DNA from 3 places in the Oceanobacillus phoenicis genome. Region 2 is predicted to be linked to each of the others. Evidence: riboswitches for the same ligand, from Rfam matches in the RefSeq annotation. Region 2 holds a riboswitch; each other region holds the start of a gene.
What was found. Region 2 has a riboswitch for S-adenosylmethionine ahead of ABC346_RS11875 (methionine ABC transporter ATP-binding protein). Riboswitches for the same ligand answer to the same signal wherever they lie in the genome.

Region 1 (8,289 bases), 1.5 Mb from region 2:
CCAAGTAAGATAAACCTTGCTGATTTTTATTTATTTTTTTCCCTTTTAACCCAAATGTTACATTTTCAGTAACATTCAACCATGGTAATAACCTCGGCTCTTGAAATATATATCCTATCGAATCCTGTATTCCTTTTGTTCGTTTTTGGTTAATAGTAATTTCTCCATGATACCCTGTATCCAAGCCAGCAATTGAACGTAAAATGGTACTTTTCCCGCAGCCACTTGTTCCGAGTAATCCTACAATTTCTCCTGATTTTGTACGAAACGATATATTATTTATTGCAGGGGTACCATCAAAAGATCGACTTACTTCTTTTAGTTCCAAACTCACGATTCATCCTCCTTTATTTTTAGGACTTTACAATTCGATCTTGCCAGTGTAGCGTTCTATTTTCTAGTTTTTTCAGTATCCAGTCTGTACCTTTTCCAATAAATGCGAATAATAATATACTAGCTAAAATCGTTTCAGGAGATAGTGTGTTTTGACCTGCAATCAATAAATAACCTAAACCTTGACTTGCACCCATTAATTCAGCGGCTACAACAAACATCCATCCAAGCCCTAATCCGCTACGTAGACCTGTTAGAAAAGAAGGTAGTGATGCAGGTAGTATAATTCTTCGTACAAGTTGAAAGGTAGACAATCGATTCATTTTCCCAACTTCAATCAGCTTTCGATCAACACTTGTAATTCCACTTATGATATTTAAATACACTGGAAAGAAGACACCAACACTAATCATAGTAATTTTGGAAACCTCTCCAATTCCCATCCACAGAATAAATAACGGAACCCAAGCTAAAGAAGGAATCGCTCGAAATGCTTGAATTAATGGATCAAATAACATTTCTGCGTTTCTATACAAACCTACTAGTCCACCGAGTATTAGTGCGGCAACAGTACCCAAGAAAAATCCAGCAAATACTCTATATAAAGTAATACCTATATGTCCCCATAAGGATCCATCTTCAGCAAGATTAATTATCGTACCTACAACTGTCGTTGGTGCAGGTAATAAATACGCAGGAAAGTAACCAAATCTACTTAATACTTCCCAGACAATTAAAAGCAAAATAGGGATAATACTTCCCATCCAAATTACTTTATATGACGAAAATGATTTCTTTTTTTTAGACTTATTTATATCCCAATTAATAACTTCTTCAGACGCCTTAGACAAGACAACCACCCCTAATCATTATTTAGCCCTTCTATAAATGATGGTTGAACAAGTTCATTTACAACCTTCTCAATGTCCGTGCTAGCTTCAATAACTTCTCCCTCTAGAAGCACCTCTGCTGAATTTCTTAACGTATCTCGATGCTCATCTCCAGGAATAGGATTGGAAAAATCATTCCTCTCTAAAGTTTGTTTCGCTACATCTAGTGACATCTCTGCTTCTTCAGATAAAATCTTTGCCGCTTCTTCCGGATTATCTATTGTCCACTCTCTTGCTTTTTCATACGCACCAATCACAACATCAACATAATCTGGATACTCTTCTGCAAAATCCTTTCTTACATTTAAAAAACCATAGGTGTTAAATTCTTTATTTCGATAAAATAAGTTTGCATCAGATTCTAATTCTGCTCTAGCCATATGTGGATCTAACCCCGCCCATGCATCAACAGAACCTTTCGACAAAGCAACCGCACCGTCTCCATGTTGTAAATTTACAATTTCTAAGTCATTTGCTGATAATCCAGCTTCATTTAAAGCTCTTAGTAGAAAAATATATGGATCCGTTCCTAACGTGGCAGCGACTTTTTTTCCTTTTAATTCTTCTACAGATTGTATCCCCGACTCATTATTAGCAACCAACGCTGTCCACTCTGGTTGAGAATAAATATATATATTTTGAATTGGAGAACCCTTGGATTTCGAAACAAGTGCCGCAGATCCTGCCGATGAACCAAAATCAATGCTATCACTTGTTAAAAATTCTAAAGCCTTATTACTACCCTGACTTAGAACCCACTCCACACCTATTCCTTCATTTTCTAAAGCTTCTTCTAACCATCCTTGTTCTTTTAAAACAAGGCTTGTTGGTGAATAATAGGCATAATCTAAGCGGATCTTATCAGGCTTTCCTTCTGCAGAACTTGAATCTGATCCACATGCTGCTAATACACTAATTATTAATATAATTAGAGCTACACTCATTAACTTCCTTTTCATTAATTTCTCCTCCTTTTCATTATTTAAATAAAACTACTTGGTTTTATACTAAAGCTGCTAACAAAATAAATAGAATAGGAGATTTACTATGCCTTAAATCGATAGCCTACATTATGCTCTTTTAATGTTTTATCTTTCCCAAATAAGAAATGCTTCTCCATATCAGGAGAATAAGGAGAGTTAATGGTCTCCTTACCAACCGCCTCTGAAACAGCTCTAAGCATTGCTGGAGATGCTCCACAACATAATCCAATATAATTGACACCAATCCCTTTTGCTTCTTTTGCCCACTCAGCTAGTTCATAACGGTTATGGTAAAGCGGATCTAAAGCAGTAGGAAAAGTTGTTTCCGTAGGCAAATGGCAACTGCAACCACCATCTGGTAAATTAAAAAATGTCGGATGCTCATTTGATGTACGATATGGAATGGGCAAAGCTCCTACATAACCGGTTACATGATTTCTAATCTTGGCTATATAAGGTTGCATCGTGTCTGGACCTCGGAAACAGTTCATTCCAACTACAAGTGCTCCTTTTTCTGATAGAATCTTACAAGACTCCTCTACCGTGTAGCCATCTCTTAAAATATTTTCTCCCATTAATCCCAGTGTAATGACTGCTGGCAAGTCTTTTTTCAATATTTCTTCCAACGCGATTTCTGCTTCTTCATGATAATAAAATGTTTCTCCATTAATAAAATCAACGTCTTCCTCTTTACTCCACTGAGCCATTTCAGCGAACATCTCTCTTACTTGATTTTTGCTCGATTCATCATCAGGGTCAAAGATATTTGTATTAGAAATATTTCCTGCCACTAATGCCTCCTCCACAGGATGCTCTTTCGCTACTTCTTTTGCTAAACGAATAGCACTTCTATTCAAAGGTTCTAATAGATCTTCCTTTCCGATAATGCGCATTTTTTCTCGATGTGCATTATATGTAAATGCTAAAACAACATCAGAGCCAGCATTCATAAAATCACGATATGTTTGTTTTAACGCATCCGGGTTCGCAAGGGCAACTTCAGGTACAAATGAACCTGCCTGTAGATACCCTCTCCTCTCTAATTCAAATAAATACCCTTCCCCTGCTATTACGGTACCTTCTTGCAAACGTCTTTTTAAACTACGTTTCATTAAAATCTCCTCCTCAATTATTTTTACAAACAAAAAACCCCTCTTCTAAAAGTAAGAAGAAAGGTAAGCATACATTGTTCTTCTTATCTTTAAGGCATGTAAGCCTATTGGAATTAGCACCATACCCATGTAAGGCTGGTTGCTGAGACTTCATCGGGCCAATCCCTCCGTCTCTCTTGATAAGTCTAACTTTATTAAATTTTTTAAAAATTAACTTTTTAACATCTTAAATGATAACCATAAAATAATCAATAGGAAATTTAAATTATTCATTTATTATTTTTTAAAGAATTATTTTGTCTAATGTTTCAACAATAGCAATGAGTTGGACTTGATTGAAATGGAAGACGGTGACTCCTGCTCAGAATAACCTAGCTTAATATATGGCAAATACGAAAGAAAATCAAGAATTATTAGTGCATAGAATATGTTTATTACCAAATCATAAGCGATTTACAGGAATTTTAGTAAATAGAGCACACTAGGAAAAGGGTTTTCTCTTCCTAGTATGTTAGAGCAGTGTCTTCTAAATAAGCGAGTCATCGGCATTGGAAATAAAAACAGCACAATATCCATATTTCATAAAAATAACTTATTTCATTTGTTATACTATAATTAACCTTTATACTTAGGAGTGCTAAAAATGTATGAGTTAAAAACAAAAGAAACAGAAGACAGTGTTATTCAATTCATCGAAAGTGTGGATCATCTTCAAAAAAAAGAAGATGCTTATAAACTATTAGATATATTTACCGATTCGACTGAGTATCAAGCAAAGATGTGGGGAACAAGTATTATTGGTTTTGGAAAATACAAATATAAATACGCTTCCGGCCACTCCGGAGAATTTTTAATGGTAGGATACTCTCCCAGAAAATCAAAAATTAGTCTCTATCTTGCAACAGATATTGTTCAAGATAGTGAATTAATGACAGCTTTAGGTAAATATACTACCGGCAAATCATGTGTTTATATTAACAAACTCAGCGATATTAATCTTGATGTTTTACGTCGATTAATTAAACAATCACTCAGCCATATCAATTCAACATATCCTGTTACTGAAAAATAACTTAGCACTGTTCGATTAATAGTGCCATCCCTTGTCCGCCACCAGCACATAAAGTAGCTATGCCATATTGCTGTTTTCTTTTCATTAATTCATAGATTAATGTTGTTATAATTCGTGTTCCTGTAGCACCGACCGGATGACCTAACGCAATTGCCCCTCCATTGACATTTACTTTTTCATGATCCAAACCTAGTTCGCGGATGACAGCGATAGATTGAGAAGCAAAAGCTTCATTCAATTCGATTAAATCTATGTCTTGTAATGTTTTCTTCGTTCGTTTAAGAAGTTGTTTAACTGCCGGTACTGGACCAATCCCCATAACTTTAGGAGAAACACCTGCTGTACTCCAGTCTTTGATTCTAGCGAGTGGTTGCAAACCAAGTTGATTGGCACGAGATTCTTTCATGATAATTACAGCCGAAGCACCATCATTTCTTCCGCAAGCATTACCTGCAGTCACCGTTCCACCTGCTTCAAATACCGGATTTAGCTTTGCTAATTTCTCTAAAGATGTATCAAATCGAGGATATTCATCTACTGCAAATACAGATGTCTGCTTTTTCTCCACAACTTGGATAGGAGCTATCTCTTCTTTGAAACGTCCAGTCTCTATAGCTTTTTTTGCTCTTTGCTGACTTTCTATTGCAAATGTATCTTGATCTTCTCTAGATATAACGTATTTCCTAGCAACATTCTCAGCTGTAATACCCATAGATAAATTCTTACCATAGATTTCTTGAGGTTGTTGTCCTGCTTCTAAATTTGAATCGACGATAGTTGTTTGATCTCCTCCAAATCTCGTGTTTCGTAAGTATATTGGTGAACGACTCATACTCTCTGTTCCACCAGCTATGACAATATCAGCTTGATTACTAAGGATTTGTTGCACTCCAGATGTAACCGCCTGAATGCCAGAAGCACATAATCTATTTACTGTAAAAGCAGTCACTTGTTTGGGGAGACCAGCTCTAAGTGCTGCCACTCTAGCAATATTCGATGCTTCCGTCGTTTGTCTTACTTCACCTAAAATAACTTCATCTATGTGATCAGCTGGAATATTTATTCTTTGCAACGATTCTTTGATTACATGGCTTGCTAGATAACCAGAAGATACGTTTTTCAATGATTTCCCATATGCTCCAATTGGTGTTCTAGTTGCACTGACAATAACGATCGAATCTTCCATACCTATACCTCCCTACAACTTATCCTTAGCTATAATGTTTTTTTAATTGTCCAGCAATAATATTCTTCTGAATTTCCGATGTTCCTTCATAAATCCGCGTAATGCGCGCATCTCTATAGAATCGCTCCACAGGAAAATCAGATATATAACCGATCCCTCCGTGCACTTGGACTGCCTTATCCGCTACTCGGTTATATACTTCTGAACCATACAGTTTTAACATCGCTGCTTCTTTAATGACATTTTCTCCATTGTCAACCATCCATGCCACTTTATAAGTTAAAGCACGTAATGCTTCTATCTCTACAGCCATCTCTGCTAACATGTGTGCAACTGCTTGGTGTTCAATAATTGACTTACCGAATTGTTCTCTTTCTATTGCATAAGTAGTCGACATATCTAATAGTTTCTGGCTTGAACCTAAATTCCGAGCTGCTAAACCAGCACGGCCATTCGTTAAAATTTTTAAGGCATTCACATACCCCTGTCCTTCTTGACCAAGTAAATTCTCTATGGGCACTTCACAATCTTCTAAAATTATTTCCGCCGAGTGAGAACCTTTAAGTCCCATTTTTTCTTCAATCGCACCTATATGAAATCCCGAAGCACTCTTTTCTACAATAAAAGAAGAGACGCCTTTTGCTCCTCTCGTTGGATCAGTAACTGCCATTACAGTAAATACTTCTGCCTCTGTGGCATTGGTAATATAATGTTTTGTTCCATTTAGTATATATTTATCTCCTTTTCTAACAGCAGTAGTTTTTAGAGCACTTGCGTTCGATCCTGCTTCCGGTTCTGTTAAAGCAAATGCACCAATTTTTTCTCCACTTGCCATAGGAGGTAAGTATTTTTGCTTTTGTTCTTCATTTCCCATCTCTACTATTCCAACAGTACCAATTCCAGTATGAGCTCCGATTAGTGTTGTATATCCATTATGCGTCGCTCCAATTTCTTCGTATAATGCACATTTTCCTACCATTCCAATACCTAATCCACCGTATTGTTCGGGTATACTTAAACCAAAAAGCCCCATTGTCTTTGATAATTCAATTATTCGTTCGGGTATTTTATTGTTTCGCTCAATATCATCAGCGACCTGCTCTACCTCTGTTTGAATAAAGTTGCGAACGTTTTCTTTTATAGATTGAATGACTTCATCTAATTCAAAATTCATATCAATATACCTCCTTCTCATCTTTTGTTGGAAATAGAAAGCAAACTTGGCAATAAAAATGCCAAGTTGCTTTTTTGCTGTATAAAAAATGATTAGGATACTTTAATCAATTGGAATTCCTACGATTTCGCCATCTTCTACTGCACTGACTCTAGTAAGAATTTCAAATCCTCCATTTTCATCGATACTTGGAATTACATATACATGTTTATCTTCAGGTAGCGAATCTAACCCAGCCTGTATATGCTCTCGAATTACAGTCGCATCCTCTACATTGCCTGCTGCTTTCATTGCTTCTACAAAAATATACAAACTCACATAATGGAAACCAGCTTCTGACCCTGGTTCAATTCCGTGCTCTTCTGTATATTTTTCGACAAATGCAGGGACTCCAGGATAATCCGCTTCTACCAATGGCATGGTCCCAATTGCACCTTCTAGGACTTCATATGTTTCTGTAATCCGTTTCATTTCATCTAATTTTGCTTGGTCCATAATAATAAATCCACCTTCAAAGCCAAGCTGCCTTGCTTGGGTCATTACATTTGCTGTTGGTTCTGAAGGCCCGCCAAGGAAGATTACATCAGGATCTGACTCTAGGGCGTTGGTTAATAATGTATAAAAATCCGTTTCTTTTGCAAAATCTACCGATGCCTCATGTACTACCTCTCCTCCTTGTTCCTCCCAATATGGAAGTAATTCATCAGCCCAATCTTGACCATATTGTGTTACTGGAGGAATAGCAGCCAATTTTCCTCCAAATCGTTCCATCGAATATTTCGTAAAAGGCTCGACATATCCATGATAACTAGGCGGAATTCTTACGGTTAATTCATTCCCTTGTTCCGTAATCGCAGGTTCACTTGAGTAAGCCCCAATAATAAAGTTTTCTTGTTCATTAAACACTTGTAGCGCTGCAATCCCCCCACTATGTGGAGCATAAATAATTGGTGTAGCATTTTCTTGTACTAATCGTTTTGCATTAGAAGCTGACTCATTTGGTAGATACTTATCATCAAGAGAAACAATATTTAACTTATATGTTTCACCATTAACCTCAAATCCTTCTTCATTAATTTCTTCTGCAGCCATCTCTAAACCATTTAAAGTATTTGCTCCATATAAAGCAGCAGAACCACTTAAAGGACCGGTATATCCAATGTTAACAACTTTCTCCTTTGTCTCCGCATTCGTACTAGAGTCCGTATCATTATTATTTGTGTTTGAACTACCATCAATGCAACCCGCTAAAATGCCAATAACCAATAAGGAAATCAAACTCAAGAAAATTTTGTTTATTCTCATTCTAATTCCTCCTATTTTTTTAAACAAAATGAGGTTAGGCCCCTATATAAGCCTTTCTAACCTCTTCGTTCGAAAGTAGCTCTTCCTTTAATCCTTCTACCACAATCCCACCGTTTTCAAAGACATATCCCTTATTGGCGATGTTTAAAGCGGCATTTGCATTCTGTTCAGCCAATAGAATGGTAGTTCCTTCCTGATTAATCCGCTTTATACTATCAAACATTTGCTCCACAA
Region 2 (8,289 bases):
CTCCACTAGTAGATAATCTAGATGAAATACTTGTTGGTATTGATGAAATGTTTGGCTAATACTATCTAAATAATTCAATAATTTAAATTGACGGTTTCAATATTATTTTCTTCTGTTTGTTTCTCTTGTATTTTAGAACACTTGATTATAGTAGCATAGATTGGGTGGAGATCCTTATTGCATCGTTGGCTGGAAATAGAAACCGAAGTTAAAGACACCTCAACAAGGGTGTCTTTTTTATATAAAGGGATTATTAACATTTAGGGAGCAACCATTGGCATTTATCTGTCGAAGGGTAAGGGGTTAATAAACAGAGCTGCGAGGTGCTGGTCTACTAAATATATAAAGAGTGTTAAATCATGGCTGGCAATAAGTCGAATGAAGATAAAGTTTCTACACTTGAATGTATGCAATGAGAAAAGTGTTTACTGAACAACAGTTTAAATTCGTTGATGGGTTAAGTTGTTGTAAGTGTAATGGCCCAGTTAATCATTCTTTTACCAAACCGGATGAGGAATTAAATAACAGACGTATGAAACATAAAAGTGGTAATGGTTCTATAATTATTCGACTTTTATGATTATTTTTATTTTTGTATTTGCTGTTAAGTTATAGTGCTTTTGGTCGATATAAAGTTCATAAATGCACAATTACTTATAGCAGGAGGTAACATCTTGAAGAAGATAAAAAGAACCAAGAAATCAATAAGTTTAAGAAATAGATTAATAATAGCGTTTCTTATCATATTATTAATCCCAAGTATTGCAATTGGAGCAACTTCATACCAAAGTGCAAAGAATAAGATTGAGGAAAGTATGTTAGACTCTTCCCAAAAGAGCGTAGAAATAATGAAACAAACAATTGATCAGTTTATGAATGACCAAATGGATAGTATCGAATACTTATCAACTGCAATTGATCCATCGGATATAGAAGATAATGCAGATGAAGCGACAGGAAGAATTTTAGAAAATATGCAAACTGCGAAAGATGTAGCTTTTGAACAAACATATGTAGGGACGGAAACGGGGGAGTTTATGAACTTTCCTACATCCTTTAAAAATCCGCCAGATTATGATCCAAGAGAGCGACCTTGGTATCAACAAGCGATGGACAATCAAGGAGAAGTAATTGTCACAACTCCTTATGTATCGGCTTCTTCTAATCAAGTGGTGGTGACTCTTGCCAAAACTACTTCGAATAATAATGGTGTGGTGGCAGTAAACCTTGAGCTGGCTAGTTTAACAGATATAATTAATTCAGTCACTATCGGAGAAGAAGGGTATTTGTTTCTCTTAGATGAAACACAAAATTATATTAGTCATCCCGATTATGAGGCTGGTGCTGAAGCAACCGAAGATTTTTTCACCAAACTATATGATTCAGAAAGTGGGAAGTTCAGCTATCTTTTTGAAGGTGACGAAAAACAATTAGCATTTGCTACAAGTGAGATTACAGGTTGGAAGATAGCGGGGGCTATGTTTAATAGTGAGATTTCATCTAATGTGAGTCCAATTTTAAACACGACAATATTTGTTATTACAATCGCATTAGTACTTGGTGGAGTATTAATTATATTTATTATTCGCTCCATTTCTAAACCGATTTATCACCTTGTAAGTGCAAGTAACACAATAAGTCATGGAGACCTAAGCGATGAGGTAAACTTATATAGAAATGATGAATTAGGTACACTTGCACAATCATTCAATAAAATGCGAGAAAACTTGAATGGAATTATACTGCAAGTAAGAGATAAATCTAATCATTTAGCGTCTTCTGCAGAACAATTGAATGCAAGTACAGAACAAAATACTTCAGCAACAGAACAAATTTCTTCATCTGTACAAGAAGTAGCTGAGGGGATGAGTAATCTAAATAACAATATAACGCAAAGTTCCAAATTAGCTAAGGAAATGACGGATTCTATTCATACTATTGAATCAAGTTCGAAAGAGGTTTCAAATACAGTTACCAATACCATATCAGCTGTTAATGAAGGAAATAAAGCACTGAATACGACAATAGGTCAAATGAAATTTATCAAAGAGAATACACATCAACTATCGAATAATATAGAAGGTTTAGGAAATCAATCAGAAGAAATTAGTAAAATTATTGATGTTATAACAGATATTTCCGAGCAAACAAACTTATTAGCCCTAAATGCTGCAATCGAAGCAGCAAGAGCTGGAGAGCATGGGAAAGGGTTTGCTGTTGTAGCTGATGAAGTAAGAAAACTTGCTGAGATGTCTTCTCAATCAGCAGAACAAATTAAGACAATGATTAGTGCAATTCAGTCGGAAACAGCCAATACAGTGAGTTCGATGAAAGCTGCAACAACAGAAGTTGAAAAAGGAATTACCATTGCACATAATGCGGATCAATCATTTTCTACAATTACTGGTTATGTTGACTCCATAACGAATCAAATTATGAGTGTAACTACTGAAGTTGAAGAAATTTCAACTGCAACTAAACAATTTACTTCTATATTTGAAGGGGTAGCTTCTATTGGTGATACAGTTTCAGATGAGGCGGAAAATGTTTCAGCATCCACACAAGAACAACTCGCTTCTATGGAAGAAATTACAAATTCAGCATCTGATTTAACACTTGTAGCTGAAGAATTACAACAGTTAGTAGAGAATTTTAAACTGTCTAAAAATTAAACAACACATCATAAAACACTAGCGCGAGGGGGGCTCTAAATTATGTTAAGAGCCTCATTCTCATTATAGCTATTATACTCATACGTTTTTCTACGAATTTGGAACCGAGGAAGTAATTGAAAGTTACTTAAAAGTATATAATCTCTTACAGCTAGATATAATTGACGATTAGTAATATGGTATGGTTAGTATCAATGGAACTTGGTTTAACTGTATCTCTTTAATCACTAGATAAAAATATATAATCATATTGACAAATCAGGATTATCAGATTATGATTATTCTTATTATTTTTAATTTAAAATTGAATAACTTATCCAGAGTGACGGAGGGATCAGGACCGATGATGTCACAGCAACCTACCTTTAAGGAGTGGTGCTTCTTCCTGCAGAATTTTTATTCTGAAAGATAAGGTGATGATATGTAAAAACCTTCTTTCGGAATGAAAGAAGGTTTTTTGATGGAGTGTGTTGTGGATGATCCAGTTGGAAAATATCGAGAAATACTATGAAACTAAAAAGAAAAGAGTAATTGGGGTAGATCAAGTTTCCCTTGATATCAATGAAGGGGAAATATATGGCATTGTTGGATATAGCGGTGCAGGTAAAAGTACGCTTTTACGGTGTATTAATGTACTGGAAAGACCAACAAAAGGTAGAGTGATTGTCGATGGCATTGACTTGTTAGATTTAAACAGTAAACAGTTACGCAAGGCAAGGCAATCCATGGGGATGATTTTTCAAGGATTCTATTTAGTATCTTCCAAAACAGTGGTGGAAAATGTCTCATTTGCACTAAAGGCAGCTGGGATTGGCAAGTTGGAGCGGAATAAGAGGACTCTGGAACTATTGAAATTAGTGGGAATAGAAGATAAAGCAAATCAATATCCTTCTCAATTAAGTGGTGGACAAAAGCAACGGGTTAGTATAGCAAGAGCACTTGCAAACAATCCAAAAGTGTTACTTTGTGATGAGGCGACATCGGCATTAGACCCTAGTACAACTAAATCAATCTTAAAACTTTTAAAGAGAATAAATGAAGAAATGGGTATCACTATTGTCATCATAACCCATGAGATGGAAGTAGTAAAAGAAATTTGTGATCGTTGCGCCGTGATGCAAGATGGTAAAGTCATTGAAAAAGGAAAGACATATGACATTTTTGCGAATCCAGTTGAGAGATTAACGAAAGATTTTATCCAGACAGTTCTAGATTTTCAATTACCGGAAGCTTTGTTAAAGCAATGCACTGGAACACTACTTAAACTTCAATTTCGTGGAGATATAGCTGCTGAATCAGTCGTATCTGATATGTTACAACAACATAAGATAAGCGGAAATATTCTTCACGGAAAAGTAGAATACATAAAAGATAAACCATTAGGTGTTTTCATTATGGAGGTAAACGGAGAATCCTCTGAAATAAGTAGTGCTATTGGTTACTTAGAAGAACGCTTGAAGCAAGTGGAGGTGATTCAATATGCATCTCGCTAGTATTTTTGATATACTTCCTGAGCTAAACCAAGCTTTCTTAGAGACCATGTTGATGGTTGGTCTTGGTTTACTTGTTGCATTAATTATTGGACTGCCTATTGGCATTCTATTATATGTCACAGACCAAGGTTTATTTTTAGAAAATAGACTAATTAAATCTACGTTAGGTATTGTCGTTAATTTAATTCGTTCGATTCCATTTATTATACTACTTGTATTTTTACTTCCATTTACAAAATGGTTAGTCGATACAACAACAGGTCCATTAGCAGCATCCGTATCATTATCTGTTGCAGCTATTCCTTTCTATGCAAGAATCGTAGAATCTGCTGCAAGAGAAATTGACCGTGGGGTGATTGAAGCTGCAATTGCAACAGGAGCATCGCCTTGGTTAATTATTAAAGATATTGTTTATCCAGAAGCAAAACCTGGTTTTATTAGTGGACTTACTATAACGGCAATCAGTTTAGTCGGATATTCAGCTATGGCTGGTACTGTTGGAGGAGGCGGTATCGGTGATTTAGCAATTCGGTATGGATATTATCGATATGATGATACCGTGATGTTTACAACAGTTATTGTTCTTATTGTACTAGTGCAATTCATTCAATATTTAGGTGATTTTATTGCAAAGAGTGTAAATAAAAGATAGAGAATGGAGAAGTGAATTAATATGAAGTGGAAATTATTCTTAGTCATTTTAGTTAGTGTTACAATATTGGCAGCCTGCGGTAGCGAAGAAGTTGAAGGTGGAGATGGGGAAAAGAAAACAATTGAATTTGGCGCAACTGTCGGCCCTTATAGTGATATGGTTATAGACGCAATTGCACCATTACTAGAAGAAATGGGTTATGAAGTGAATAATACAGAGTTTACGGATTACGTTCAACCGAATAATGCATTACATAATGGGGATATTGATGCTAATCTTTTTCAGCATAAAATTTATTATGAAGCATTCGCAGAGGAAAATGGAATGGATTTATCTGAAGTAATCATTGTACCTACTGCCCCTATGGGATTATATTCTAATTCCTTTGATAGTATTGAATCAATTGAAGATGGTAGTAAGATTACCATTGCGAATGATCCTACGAATCTAGCTAGAACATTAATCATGTTGGAGGATGCGGGTCTTATTGAAATTAGTGAAGAGGTAGATCCCTTAAAAGCATCGGCTAAAGATATTGTAGAGAACCCTAAAAATCTTGAGTTCCAAGAAGTAGAAGCTGCTCAATTACCACGATTAGTAGATTCTGAGGATGCATCAGCAGTACCAGGGAATTTTGCGCTTTCAGCAGATATGGATTTATTGGATGCCTTAGTATTAGAAGATATGCCAGATGATTATCGAAATCGAGTTGTTGTAAACACAGAAGATTTGGAAGAACAGTGGGTGAAAGATATTAAAGAAATTGTGGAATCAGATGAATTTGAACAAATTATCGATGACAAATTCCAAGGTTTTGGAAAACCTCAGTGGATGCTTGAATAGGTGTATAAAAAAGCAGTCGGAATATAAAACCGACTGCTTTTCTTTATTTCTCTAACCATTCATTAATTAATTCTTTATTCTCTTCGACCCATTTTTCAGCGCCAGCAATGGCTTCTTGACCATTTTCTTCTGCTTCATTGACATAACTCATTAACTCACCAATTTGTTCATCAGACATTTTCCAGTTTTTAAACCATTGGTTAACTTCAGGGAAATCATTGCTGAAATCTTGGCGTGTAGCATGGTGAATCTTTTCAGCATCACCAAATAAATTTTTCGGGTCTTCTAAGTATTTTAAGTCCATTTCAGAAAACACGCGATGTGGGTTCCATAAAGGCACAACAATTTCTTCTTCTTTATTAATGGCGTTTTGCAATGCGGTTAACATAGCTGGTTCAGAACTTGCTATACCTCACCAGTTTGTAAAGCAGTAAAACGTTCTTGAGCTGATAAAGGACGGAATTCTATTGCTTCAGCATCACCGAGAGCTTTTTTTATAATAAAGATTACACTACGATTGTTTCTATCTGATGTGATTCTAATTTGCTATTAAATAACGGATCTATAGGTTGATCTGTTATAATCCGATCTATCTGATCGAACTTTGCAAATACGGCACTTGATGATTTGCCAATTTTTGTGGAATCAATAAGAGCAACAACTTTTGAAGCTCTTCGGACTATATCCTTTTTTAATTGTACTTCATATAGATTAAAGTCTTCTAAGCCATTCTCAAAAGAGAAGGCATTTGCAGAGGTAAACATAATATCAATATTAACGTTATCTAAAATATCGATACCTAAAGTACCCTCGATCGAAGCGGATTTTTTTGTAACGACTCCTCCGATCAAAATTGTAGTGATATCAGGATTATCTTTTAATTCAAAGGCAGTTTGAATACCACTTGTTACTACTGTTACTCTCTTTGAGGATTGATTTAATAGACGTGCTAGTTCTAGAGCAGTGGAACTAGCATCTAGTAAAATACATTGCTTTTCTTCGATAAGTTCAAAAGCCTTATTACATATTTGAACTTTCTCCTCTCTATTTCTTTTTTTTCTTGCATTGAAACTTGTTTCATTTTCTTCATTTATGATTGCCCCACCATGCGTTCTTGTTAGTAAGCCATCATTTTCCATTTTGTTTAGATCTGCACGTAAAGTTGCTTCAGATACCCCTATTTGTGAAGAGATATCTTTTACAGTAATTCTTTTTTGTTCTTGTAATAGAGCAATAATTTTATTTCTTCTTTCACTAGCAAACATTTTCATGAAACTTCACCCTTATAAGTAATCTAGTTTCATATTAGGTTATTTTACAAATTTAATCAATAAAGAAGTAAAAATACTTTCGTTTACTTTCGAATAAATTCATTAAATCATCATATAGATAATAAACAATAGAAATTAAAAGAAATTGTTGACAATACGAAAATGGATGATAATATATAATTATAATTTGAAAACGATTTCAAAACGGAATATTGAAATTAATTTTTATTAACTATTAACAAGGGAGATGAAAGAATGGAGAAAGCAGTAGAAAAAACAGAAATGAAGAAACAGCAAGAAATACCAACACATATGAAAGCTGTTGTAGCATATAGCCCTAAAAATTATAAATTTGAAGAAAGTGTAGAGACTCCAAAACTAGAAAATGAAAAAGAAATTATTGTGAAATTAGAGGCTTGTGGAATTTGTGCTGGGGATATTAAAGCGTATGAAGGTGCACCCAGTTTTTGGGGAGATGAAACACAACCTGCATATATTAAAGCTCCGATGATTCCTGGTCATGAATTTATTGGTCGGATTGTGCAAAAAGGTAGTGAAGTGACTGATTTTAAAATAGGTGACCGTGTTATTTCTGAGCAAATTGTACCTTGTTGGGAGTGCCGTTTCTGTAATCGAGGTCAATATTGGATGTGTGAAAAACATGATTTATATGGATTCCAAAATAACGTAAATGGTGGAATGGCGGAATATATGAAGTTTACGAAAGAAGCGATTAACTATAAAGTTCCAGAAGATTTACCAATTGAAGATGCTATACTCATTGAACCATATGCTTGTAGCTTACATGCGGTACAACGTGCTCAAGTACAATTAGGAGATTTCGTTGTTCTTTCTGGTGCGGGTACATTAGGTCTAGGTATGATTGGTGCCATTAAAAAATCAGGACCTGCTAAATTAATAGTATTAGATATGAAAGAAGACCGTTTAGAACTTGCTAAACAGTTCGGAGCAGATATTGTTATGAATCCAAGTAAGACAGATGTCGTGAAAGAAATAAAAGATATGACTGATGGATATGGTTGTGACATATATATTGAGGCTACTGGACATCCAAAATCAGTAGAACAAGGACTACATGCTATTCGTAAATTAGGTAGATTTGTAGAATTTAGTGTATTTGGAGAACCCGTTACGGTTGATTGGAGTATTATTAGCGATCGTAAAGAACTTGATTTACTTGGATCACATCTTGGGCCATACTGCTATCCGTTAGTTATTGATGGAATGGCAAATGGAGATTTCCCTACTAGTGGAGTAGTGACACATCAACTTCCTTTAGAAGAGTTTGAAAAAGGATTCGAATTAATGAAAAAGGGAGATAAGTCACTAAAGATTAT
Region 3 (8,289 bases), 1.1 Mb from region 2:
TCGCAGCTAGAACAAACGCAATTGTCATATAACCAGTCGATAAAACATGCGCAACTTTTGTCGGCATAGATACTGTAAACATCGCAGCAAGAGGGTTAGCATTAACGAGTTCACCATTAACAATGTCAAATCCTCCTGGAGAATTCATGAATGAGTTCACTACTGTAATAAAGTAAGCAGACATTCCTCCACCTACGGCAACAGGTATTAGTAATAAGAAATGTTTTTTTTGATTATCAAAGCGATCCCAAGTATACAGGTAAATACCAAGAAAAATAGCTTCGAAAAAGAATGCAAATACTTCCATGAATAGAGGAAGTGCGATAATATTACCTGCTAGCTCCATGAAACTTGGCCAAAGCAGTGACAGCTGTAATCCAATAGCAGTACCTGTAACTACACCGACAGCTACTGTCACGATAAATCCTTTTGCCCAACGTCTTGCCATTAGTAAGTAATGCATGTCATTTTTCTTAATTCCTATCCACTGTGCAATCATTATCATTAATGGAACACCAACACCGATTGTGGCATAAATAATATGAAAAGAAAGGGTGAGTAATGTCAGCAAGCGGCTCGCATATGTCGGATCATCGAATATCATTTGTGGACCTCCTTAAAGAACAATCATATTGTATTAATTTACCCGATGATCAACAAAATTAATCGGAAACAATCGAAAAATGGTAATTTATATCTCCAATTGCTATCCCTTGATGATACGTACGTTCTATAAAGGTAACATTGCTTCTTTTATCTACTAAAATAATCGTTGATGCTCTTGTTCCGTAATTACCCGTATCTATAAACATAGAAGATAAATTTCGTTCTAAATGAATTCCAACACCGGTGTCAGGAAGATCTTGATCAGTCGGTTTATCAGCATTTTGTAAGATACGAAACAACGACTCGCTAGAAATATTTTGGTTGTTTTCTAGGTACGTCTGTAATAAGCCCTTGGATTTTAATACTTTTGGCCATGGACTGTTTAATTTATCATTACTTAATGAATGGATACCCGATTCTAATTGTGCGCTACTATTATAGATATTATTGTAAGTATAGAGGCATTGGAAATCTCCAAATAAAGCATTATATCCTGAATATAAGGATTGATCTTCCTCTAAATTAGATAAAAATTGTGTTGAATCTCTTTCCTTATTTAAAAAATCAACAGGTATTTTTCCTCTTGAATATTTACCTGTCTCAGGAAGCGAAGGATCTCTGTAATTGGTAATTGCTGCAATTTTTCCTTGTTTTGTTATACCCAACCACGTACCTTTTGATTTTAAGTCACGTCCTGCTAAAATATCTGGAGCATCATCCCAAAATGTTGCTTTTGCAGTGGGGCGATCATAGAATTCATCCCGATTGGCAATTAATACAAATGGATATTCGGAATGTTTTTGGATAGCAAAAGTTATTAAACACATAATCAAACCTCCTATTCCATATTATAGATGAAATAGATTGATTTTCCTAAAAATCAGATCAAAATACAAATAGCTGTTGACAATTAATGAGAAACTGATAATAATAAATTACAATACAGTTGAACGTTTAACAGAGGAATAGTATGTAAATATCGAATGAAAGAGATCGGAATTTATTAGCTGAGAGATTCCGTCATTGCTGATTTATTAGAACCTACCTTTGAAGTCTCATGCAAACATGGGCGTATATCCAGCGTTAATGGAAGAAGTGAGATGCGATTCCAGTCAGATTGCATCTAAGTTGTGGTGGTACCGCGGAAGAGAACTCTTTCGTCCCTTTTTATTAAATTGGGATGAAAGGGTTTTTTATTGATATATATAAATTTGGTATTTCAATCGTGGCACCTATACCTAAGGTGAAATTCATCGTGGATTCGTCACCTCACCGTGATTCCTTTATCTCAAAAAAAGGAAGTTCGACGAATGTCGAAATACCCTTGAAAAGGGGCTCGCTAAGTTTCTATTTTTTTGTTCTAAACCTGAAAATAGACATCTAGAGAATATTGAGGAGGAGAAGAATATGAATAAAAAGAGGGTAGTTATAAAAATTGGAAGTAGCTCATTGACGAATGAAAAAGGGGAAATTGATCATAAGAAACTAGGAGATCATGTGAATGCGTTAGCTATGTTACATCAACATAATTTCGAAGTAATTTTAGTTTCCTCAGGGGCCGTTGCAGCTGGGTTTCGAAACCTTGGATATTCTTCTAGGCCGGTTACATTAAAAGGAAAGCAAGCATCTGCGGCAATTGGCCAAGGTCTACTCATTCATACTTATATGGATAAGTTTATGGAATACAATATTCGATCTGCTCAATTATTATTAACAAGGACTGATTTTTCGATTCAAAAACGTTATAAAAATGCTACATCTACTATGCTGGAATTATTAGAACGTGGGGTTATTCCGATTATTAATGAAAATGACACAGTTGCTGTTGATGAATTAACATTTGGTGATAATGATATGCTTTCTGCTTTAGTTAGTGGAGCTATTCATGCAGCTAAACTAATTATATTAACTGATATTGATGGAATTTATGATAAACATCCCGGTAAATTTATGAATGCTAAGCGGTACGATACAATTGATGTAATTACTGAAAAAATGATACAGGAAACGGATGTTTCTGGTTCGAAATTAGGTACTGGGGGTATGAAATCGAAATTGATGGCTGCAAAGGTTGCTACCTCTCTCGGAGTCCCTATTTTTATTGGTAAGGGCGAAGGAATATCTAAATTACTAGAAATAGTTAATGGAAATGGTGAGGGTACTTATGTCAAAAGTGTGCGAAATAAACAAATTCCTATTCGTAAGCAATGGATTTCTTTGCACTCCACTTTAGAAGGGAAACTGCTTATTGATGATGGAGCTACCCAAGCACTTATGTATAATGGAAGTAGTTTGTTGTCAGCCGGTGTAGTAAATGTTCAGGGAGATTTTGAACAAGGGGATGTAGTGGAAGTTTTTAATCGAAGTAATTTATTAGGAAGAGGACAAGTGAGTTGTTCATCAGAGGAACTCAAAGCAGCGAATACATTAAAAAATGCGAAACAGGTGACCCAACTTCCTGCTATTGAGGTTATTCACAGAGATTCGTGGGTTATGGTTGATCAATTGAAGGAGGAGTTACGATGAGTGAAGTGATAGAAAAAGCCAAGATAGCAAAACAAGCAAGTTATCAAATTGCACTAGCTACAACTGATGAAAAAAATGAAGCATTACAATTAATTTCCCAAGCAATTTTAGAAGAAACACATGAAATAATTGCCGCAAATGAATTAGATATAGAAGAAGGTAAGAAAAAAGGTTTATCTAATGCAGTTATTGATAGAATTAAATTAAATGAGGAAAGATTGCAAGATATAGCTGAAGCAATATTGCAGATAACTGTATTAACGGATCCTATTGGAGAAGCCCTAGAAATATTCGAGAAAGACAATGGATTATATATTACGAAGAAGCGGGTTCCGATTGGTGTTATTGGAATGGTTTATGAGGCTAGACCTAATGTCACTGTAGATGCAGCTTCTCTTGCAATAAAAACAGGAAACTCAGTAGTATTACGTGGTAGTTCTTCAGCTATACATTCTAATAAAGCACTTATTCATGTTATTCATGCGGCATTAGCTTCCAGCTCCTTACCAAAAGAAGCTGTACAATTAATAGAAGATACTAGAAGAGAAGTAGCAAATCAACTGTTTCAATTAAATGAATATCTAGATGTTTTAATTCCAAGGGGAGGAAAACAGTTAATTGATACAGTGGTAAAACAATCTACTGTACCTGTAATTGAAACTGGTGCAGGAAACTGCCACGTTTATCTAGATGAATCTGCTAAAGTAGAGATGGCAACGGAAATTGTATTGAATGCAAAATTACAGCGACCATCTGTATGTAATGCAATTGAGTCGTTAATCATTCATAACCAGTGGTTTGAAAAACATGGTTTCGAACTATTAAAAACATTGCAATCTCATGATGTAACCATTCACGGTGATTCATTCGTTATGGAAAAGCTTCCTACGGCTATAGGAGCAACCGAAAAAGATTGGGAAACAGAATATTTAGCCAGTGAAATAAGTGTAAAAATAGTTGATTCAGTATCAGAGGCGATCACCCACATCAATCGATACGGTACACGTCATTCAGAAGCGATTATAACTGAAAATAAGATTAATGCTGAACAGTTTCAACGTCAAGTTGATGCTGCAGCAGTTTATCATAATGCTTCAACCAGATTTACAGATGGGTTTGAATTCGGATACGGTGCAGAGATAGGAATTAGTACACAAAAATTACATGCTCGAGGTCCAATGGGGCTGGAAGCATTAACATCAACTAAATTTGTGATATCAGGAACAGGACAAATTCGTAATTAATTTATTAACTCCAAACTACTCTATTTTAACGGAAGTAGTTTGGAGTTATTTTAGTCATGTTTTATAAAGCTTATCCCCAAATCTCTTTGGAAAGCTCAACGATATAACGTAATTTTTTCCACTGGTCCTCTTCTGTTAATTTATTTCCTTGATGTGTCGATGCAAATCCACATTGAGGGCTAAGCGAGATTTGATCTAATGGAATATATTGTGAAGCATCCTTTATTTTCTTAATGATCTCATCTTTGTCTTCTAACACACCAAATTTAGAAGTGATTGCTCCAATGACTACCTGTGGTCCACCATTAGGAATATGAGCAAGAGGTTCAAAGCTGCCTGAACGATCATCATCATATTCTAGGAAAAATCCGTCCACTTTTTCATGAGCAAATAAGGTTGGTGCGATATGAGCATAACTGCCTTCAAATGCCCAAGTTGACCGATAGTTTCCTCTACATAAGTGTGTCGTTACGATTAAATCATCTGGCTTATTCTCGAGTACACTATTTACAACATGTAATGATAAATCAATCAACTCTTGACGAGATAAATCTTCTTCGAATGCTATTAACTCATCTACGTTCAAGCCGGCAATGTATACATCATCTAATTGCAGGTAACGACATCCAGCTTCGTAAAATGCTTGGATTGCATTACGATAAGCAATAATAATATCCTCTGCATAGGATTGGATATCTGGATAAACTTCTGGATTACGCGTTCCTTTGTGAAATAATTGATTTGGGCTAGGAATGGTTTGTTTTGCTACAGCACGATCCCCGACAATTTGTTTAAACTCAATGAAATCTTTGACAAATGAATGGTCTTTTGGAAAACTGATTTTTCCATTATTACGGATGTTATATCTCTCTGTTTCAATTCCTTTAAATAAGTAACCTTGTTCTGGAATATATCCTTCTATGCCATTTAATTCTTCTAAAAAGTCCGTGTGCCACCATAGTCTGCGGAACTCACCATCTGTAACAGCTTGTAAACCTATCTCAATTTGTTTGTCTACGATGCGCTTGATTTCTTCTGTTTGAATACCACGTAATTCTTCCGCTGAAATATTTCCATTCGTATAGTTTTTTCTTGCCTGAAGCAAACGTTCTGGTCGTAGCAAACTACCTACATGGTCTGCACGAAATGGTGCCTTAATAATTGTTTTTGTCAATTTTCCTTCCTTCTTTCTCCATTAGATTTTGGTTAGTCTTATAGAGTAGGGTCTTGCTCTATGAAACTAACATATGACAGTTCTGTACAGAGAATAGGGGAAAATAAATACCCCCTTCTACAAGTAAGAAGAGGGTACAGGAAACCGTACGATATACTCTTCTTATCTTCTAGCTTTTACGCTACTGGAATTGGCACAGTACTTAAATAAAGTCTGTTGCCGAGGCTTCCTTGGGCCAGTCCCTCCACCTCTCTGGATAAGAATTGTCATATTTAATTAATAGAAATTTTATAAGGTATTGAATATAATGTCAAGAGTTTTTTGAAAATTTATTCTGTATGTAAATGGTAGAGTAAAACATTTCAAGACTTAAGATATGGAGATAAACGGTTTGTAAATGTCCTAATCGCTTTAAGAGCTTTTAGGTCTTTGTGGTACTTACATTTAGTGGAAATACTTACCCGAACTAACGAATTTTCACTTAATATCATTTGAATCAATTTCATAATTAAAATATATGATTTAAAATCCGCATGTTGCGTTGTTTGATTTCCATTGCAGACGGCGCTTTCTGCAGGCACAGCTTCAACTAACTAGGAAAAGAAAACCCCTCTTCCTAGTGGATTTTCAGCTCGTGCTATTTCCGCAGGAGTCGCCGTCTTCCATTCTAATCAAAGCCAAGAATTACCTAATCCGAACATTATTATATAAAACACCAAATAATGTTCGTCTTCCAATAAAACTTAGCAATTATGAAATTGATTCATTTGTTTTGTAGCATATTAGTTCCTTTGCCTTTGCAATTCCATCTCGGAACGATAAAATAACAATAAGCTCATTTTACATTGATTGTGTTAGAAAGAGGTATTTCATGCTAAAGAAGATGACAGAAGATATATTTCAATTAGTAGTACGCTTTAAAGGTTCAATGGGGGAAGTAAATTGTTATTTAATAAAAGGTAAAAACGGATATACTGCCGTAGATACAGGTATTTATGATACGGAAACAAAAGAAACTTGGCAGAATGTTCTAGATAACTATCACATTGAAAAACTTATATTAACGCATACTCATGAAGACCATATAGGATTAGCAAAATGGTTTCAAGAGGAATATGCTGTCCCAGTTTTTGTATCGAAGCGAGGATATAAAGAAATGTTAAAGGGAAGAGATCGAAAAGCACATATGGATAGAATGAAATCACTAATTAAACGTCATGGTACACCACCATTACCGTTAAAAATAAAAGATTTTTCTTTTATTTATGATTTTGAGCCGGACGGATATTTTGATGATTTTGATCAAATTGTTTTAGGAAATCTTCCTTTTCAAGCAATTTGGACTCCTGGACATGCTCCCGATCACTATTGTTTTTATAATAAGCAAGAAGAAGTAATGATTGTAGGAGATCATGTGTTAGAACATCTGTCGCCAGTAATTGGCTTATGGATGGGAGAAGAGTTAAATCCATTAAAGGATTACTTACCATCTTTATTAGAACTACAGCAATATCCAAGCAGATTAGCATTACCAGGTCATGGGAAAGTGATGGGAGATCTGTCAGAACGAATAACGGGAACTTATAATTGACATCTCTTTCGTCTTGATGAACTCAAACAACTTCTATCGGATAAACCGATGTCTGCTTTTAAATTAACGACAAAAATTTATGGACCGATGAAAGGAACAGCTTTCGTCAGTCAATTTATGGCCACATTAACTAGGTTAATTTATCTAGCAGAAAATCAGGACATACGAAGTATAGAAAAAAACGGTAAAGTACTTTACAAGGCGAAGTAAAACGATATGGGGAATGTTTAATGTTAAGTCCGAACGGTTAAAATGATAGAACGCAAAGATAGGAGAAATAGATATGTATAAAAATTCAGAGCGCTTTATCACAGCATTTAATCGTATTGACAAAGCATTAAAATCACACTTACACAAAAAAGAAATGGGTTTCTCGAGAGCAGTTCGGGTTTTATCAGACACTAATGCTACGATAAAACGATATTACGATGATCTATTGGAATTTGCAGAACTCAGAAATGCAATCATTCATAATCGTATCGATGTTTCTTATGCGATTGCAGAACCTCATGATACAATTGTGGAACGAATCGAAAAGATAGAAAAAGATTTTACAAGTCCAAAACAAGTAAAGAGTGCATTCTTAAAACAAGTTGTTACATTTCAATTAAACGATTCTGTGCAAAAGTTACTTCAAGTAGTAAGAGATAGAGGATTAACGAAGTTACCCATATATATAAATCAAGATTTTAAAGGTTTAATAACACATAAAGGCATTGCTCGGTGGATAGCAAATTCTATGAACGATAATCAACAAATAGCTGATGCAACTGCTAAAGATATTTTAGAATACGAAAAAACAGATAATCATCTTTTTATAAGCGAGGAAATGTCTGTATATGAAGCTGCTGACGTATTTACAGAACAAGTTGGAAAAGGTAACCGACTTGCGGCTTTGCTTATTACAAAAACAGGGAAAGAGGATGAAAAATTGGTAGGCATTATTACCAATTGGGATATCATGGAAATATAGGGGGAGTTTTGAATGGTTAAGTTTGCAGCAATTGATTTTGAAACAGCAAACGAAAAAAGAAATAGTGCTTGTTCTATTGGTGTGGTAATGATGAATGATACTGAAATTCTAGACGAGTCTTACTCACTCATTAATCCATTAGCTCCATTCCGTTCACGCAATGTTTATATTCATG

Region 1: it holds a riboswitch for S-adenosylmethionine, as region 2 does, so the genes downstream of both, ABC346_RS19490 (homocysteine S-methyltransferase family protein) here and ABC346_RS11875 (methionine ABC transporter ATP-binding protein) in region 2, are expected to answer to the same signal.
Region 3: it holds a riboswitch for S-adenosylmethionine, as region 2 does, so the genes downstream of both, ABC346_RS17335 (5-methyltetrahydropteroyltriglutamate--homocysteine S-methyltransferase) here and ABC346_RS11875 (methionine ABC transporter ATP-binding protein) in region 2, are expected to answer to the same signal.

The regions. Positions count from the first base shown of each region.
Region 1 covers NZ_JBDFME010000001.1:3,887,469-3,895,757, forward strand. The annotation lists gene ABC346_RS19475 (ABC transporter ATP-binding protein) at 1-334, opposite strand, end outside; gene ABC346_RS19480 (ABC transporter permease) at 354-1,184, opposite strand; gene ABC346_RS19485 (aliphatic sulfonate ABC transporter substrate-binding protein) at 1,196-2,182, opposite strand; gene ABC346_RS19490 (homocysteine S-methyltransferase family protein) at 2,269-3,318, opposite strand; SAM riboswitch class I at 3,399-3,504, opposite strand; gene ABC346_RS19495 (DUF1801 domain-containing protein) at 3,962-4,390, shown strand; gene ABC346_RS19500 (thiolase family protein) at 4,392-5,576, opposite strand; gene ABC346_RS19505 (acyl-CoA dehydrogenase family protein) at 5,602-6,750, opposite strand; gene ABC346_RS19510 (ABC transporter substrate-binding protein) at 6,853-8,055, opposite strand; gene ABC346_RS19515 (ABC transporter ATP-binding protein) at 8,090-8,289, opposite strand, start outside.
Region 2 covers NZ_JBDFME010000001.1:2,399,310-2,407,598, forward strand. The annotation lists gene phaZ (intracellular short-chain-length polyhydroxyalkanoate depolymerase) at 1-59, shown strand, start outside; gene ABC346_RS11870 (methyl-accepting chemotaxis protein) at 675-2,672, shown strand; SAM riboswitch class I at 2,983-3,087, shown strand; gene ABC346_RS11875 (methionine ABC transporter ATP-binding protein) at 3,149-4,165, shown strand; gene ABC346_RS11880 (methionine ABC transporter permease) at 4,152-4,817, shown strand; gene ABC346_RS11885 (MetQ/NlpA family ABC transporter substrate-binding protein) at 4,839-5,660, shown strand; gene ABC346_RS11890 (glycine betaine ABC transporter substrate-binding protein) at 5,704-6,069, opposite strand; gene ABC346_RS11895 (DeoR/GlpR family DNA-binding transcription regulator) at 6,167-6,931, opposite strand; gene ABC346_RS11900 (MDR/zinc-dependent alcohol dehydrogenase-like family protein) at 7,187-8,289, shown strand, end outside.
Region 3 covers NZ_JBDFME010000001.1:3,450,733-3,459,021, reverse strand. The annotation lists gene ABC346_RS17355 (cytochrome ubiquinol oxidase subunit I) at 1-604, opposite strand, end outside; gene ABC346_RS17350 (NRDE family protein) at 663-1,433, opposite strand; gene proB (glutamate 5-kinase) at 2,014-3,132, shown strand; gene ABC346_RS17340 (glutamate-5-semialdehyde dehydrogenase) at 3,129-4,376, shown strand; gene ABC346_RS17335 (5-methyltetrahydropteroyltriglutamate--homocysteine S-methyltransferase) at 4,447-5,550, opposite strand; SAM riboswitch class I at 5,710-5,813, opposite strand; gene ABC346_RS17330 (MBL fold metallo-hydrolase) at 6,422-7,141, shown strand; gene ABC346_RS17325 (CBS domain-containing protein) at 7,425-8,114, shown strand; gene ABC346_RS17320 (3'-5' exonuclease) at 8,127-8,289, shown strand, end outside.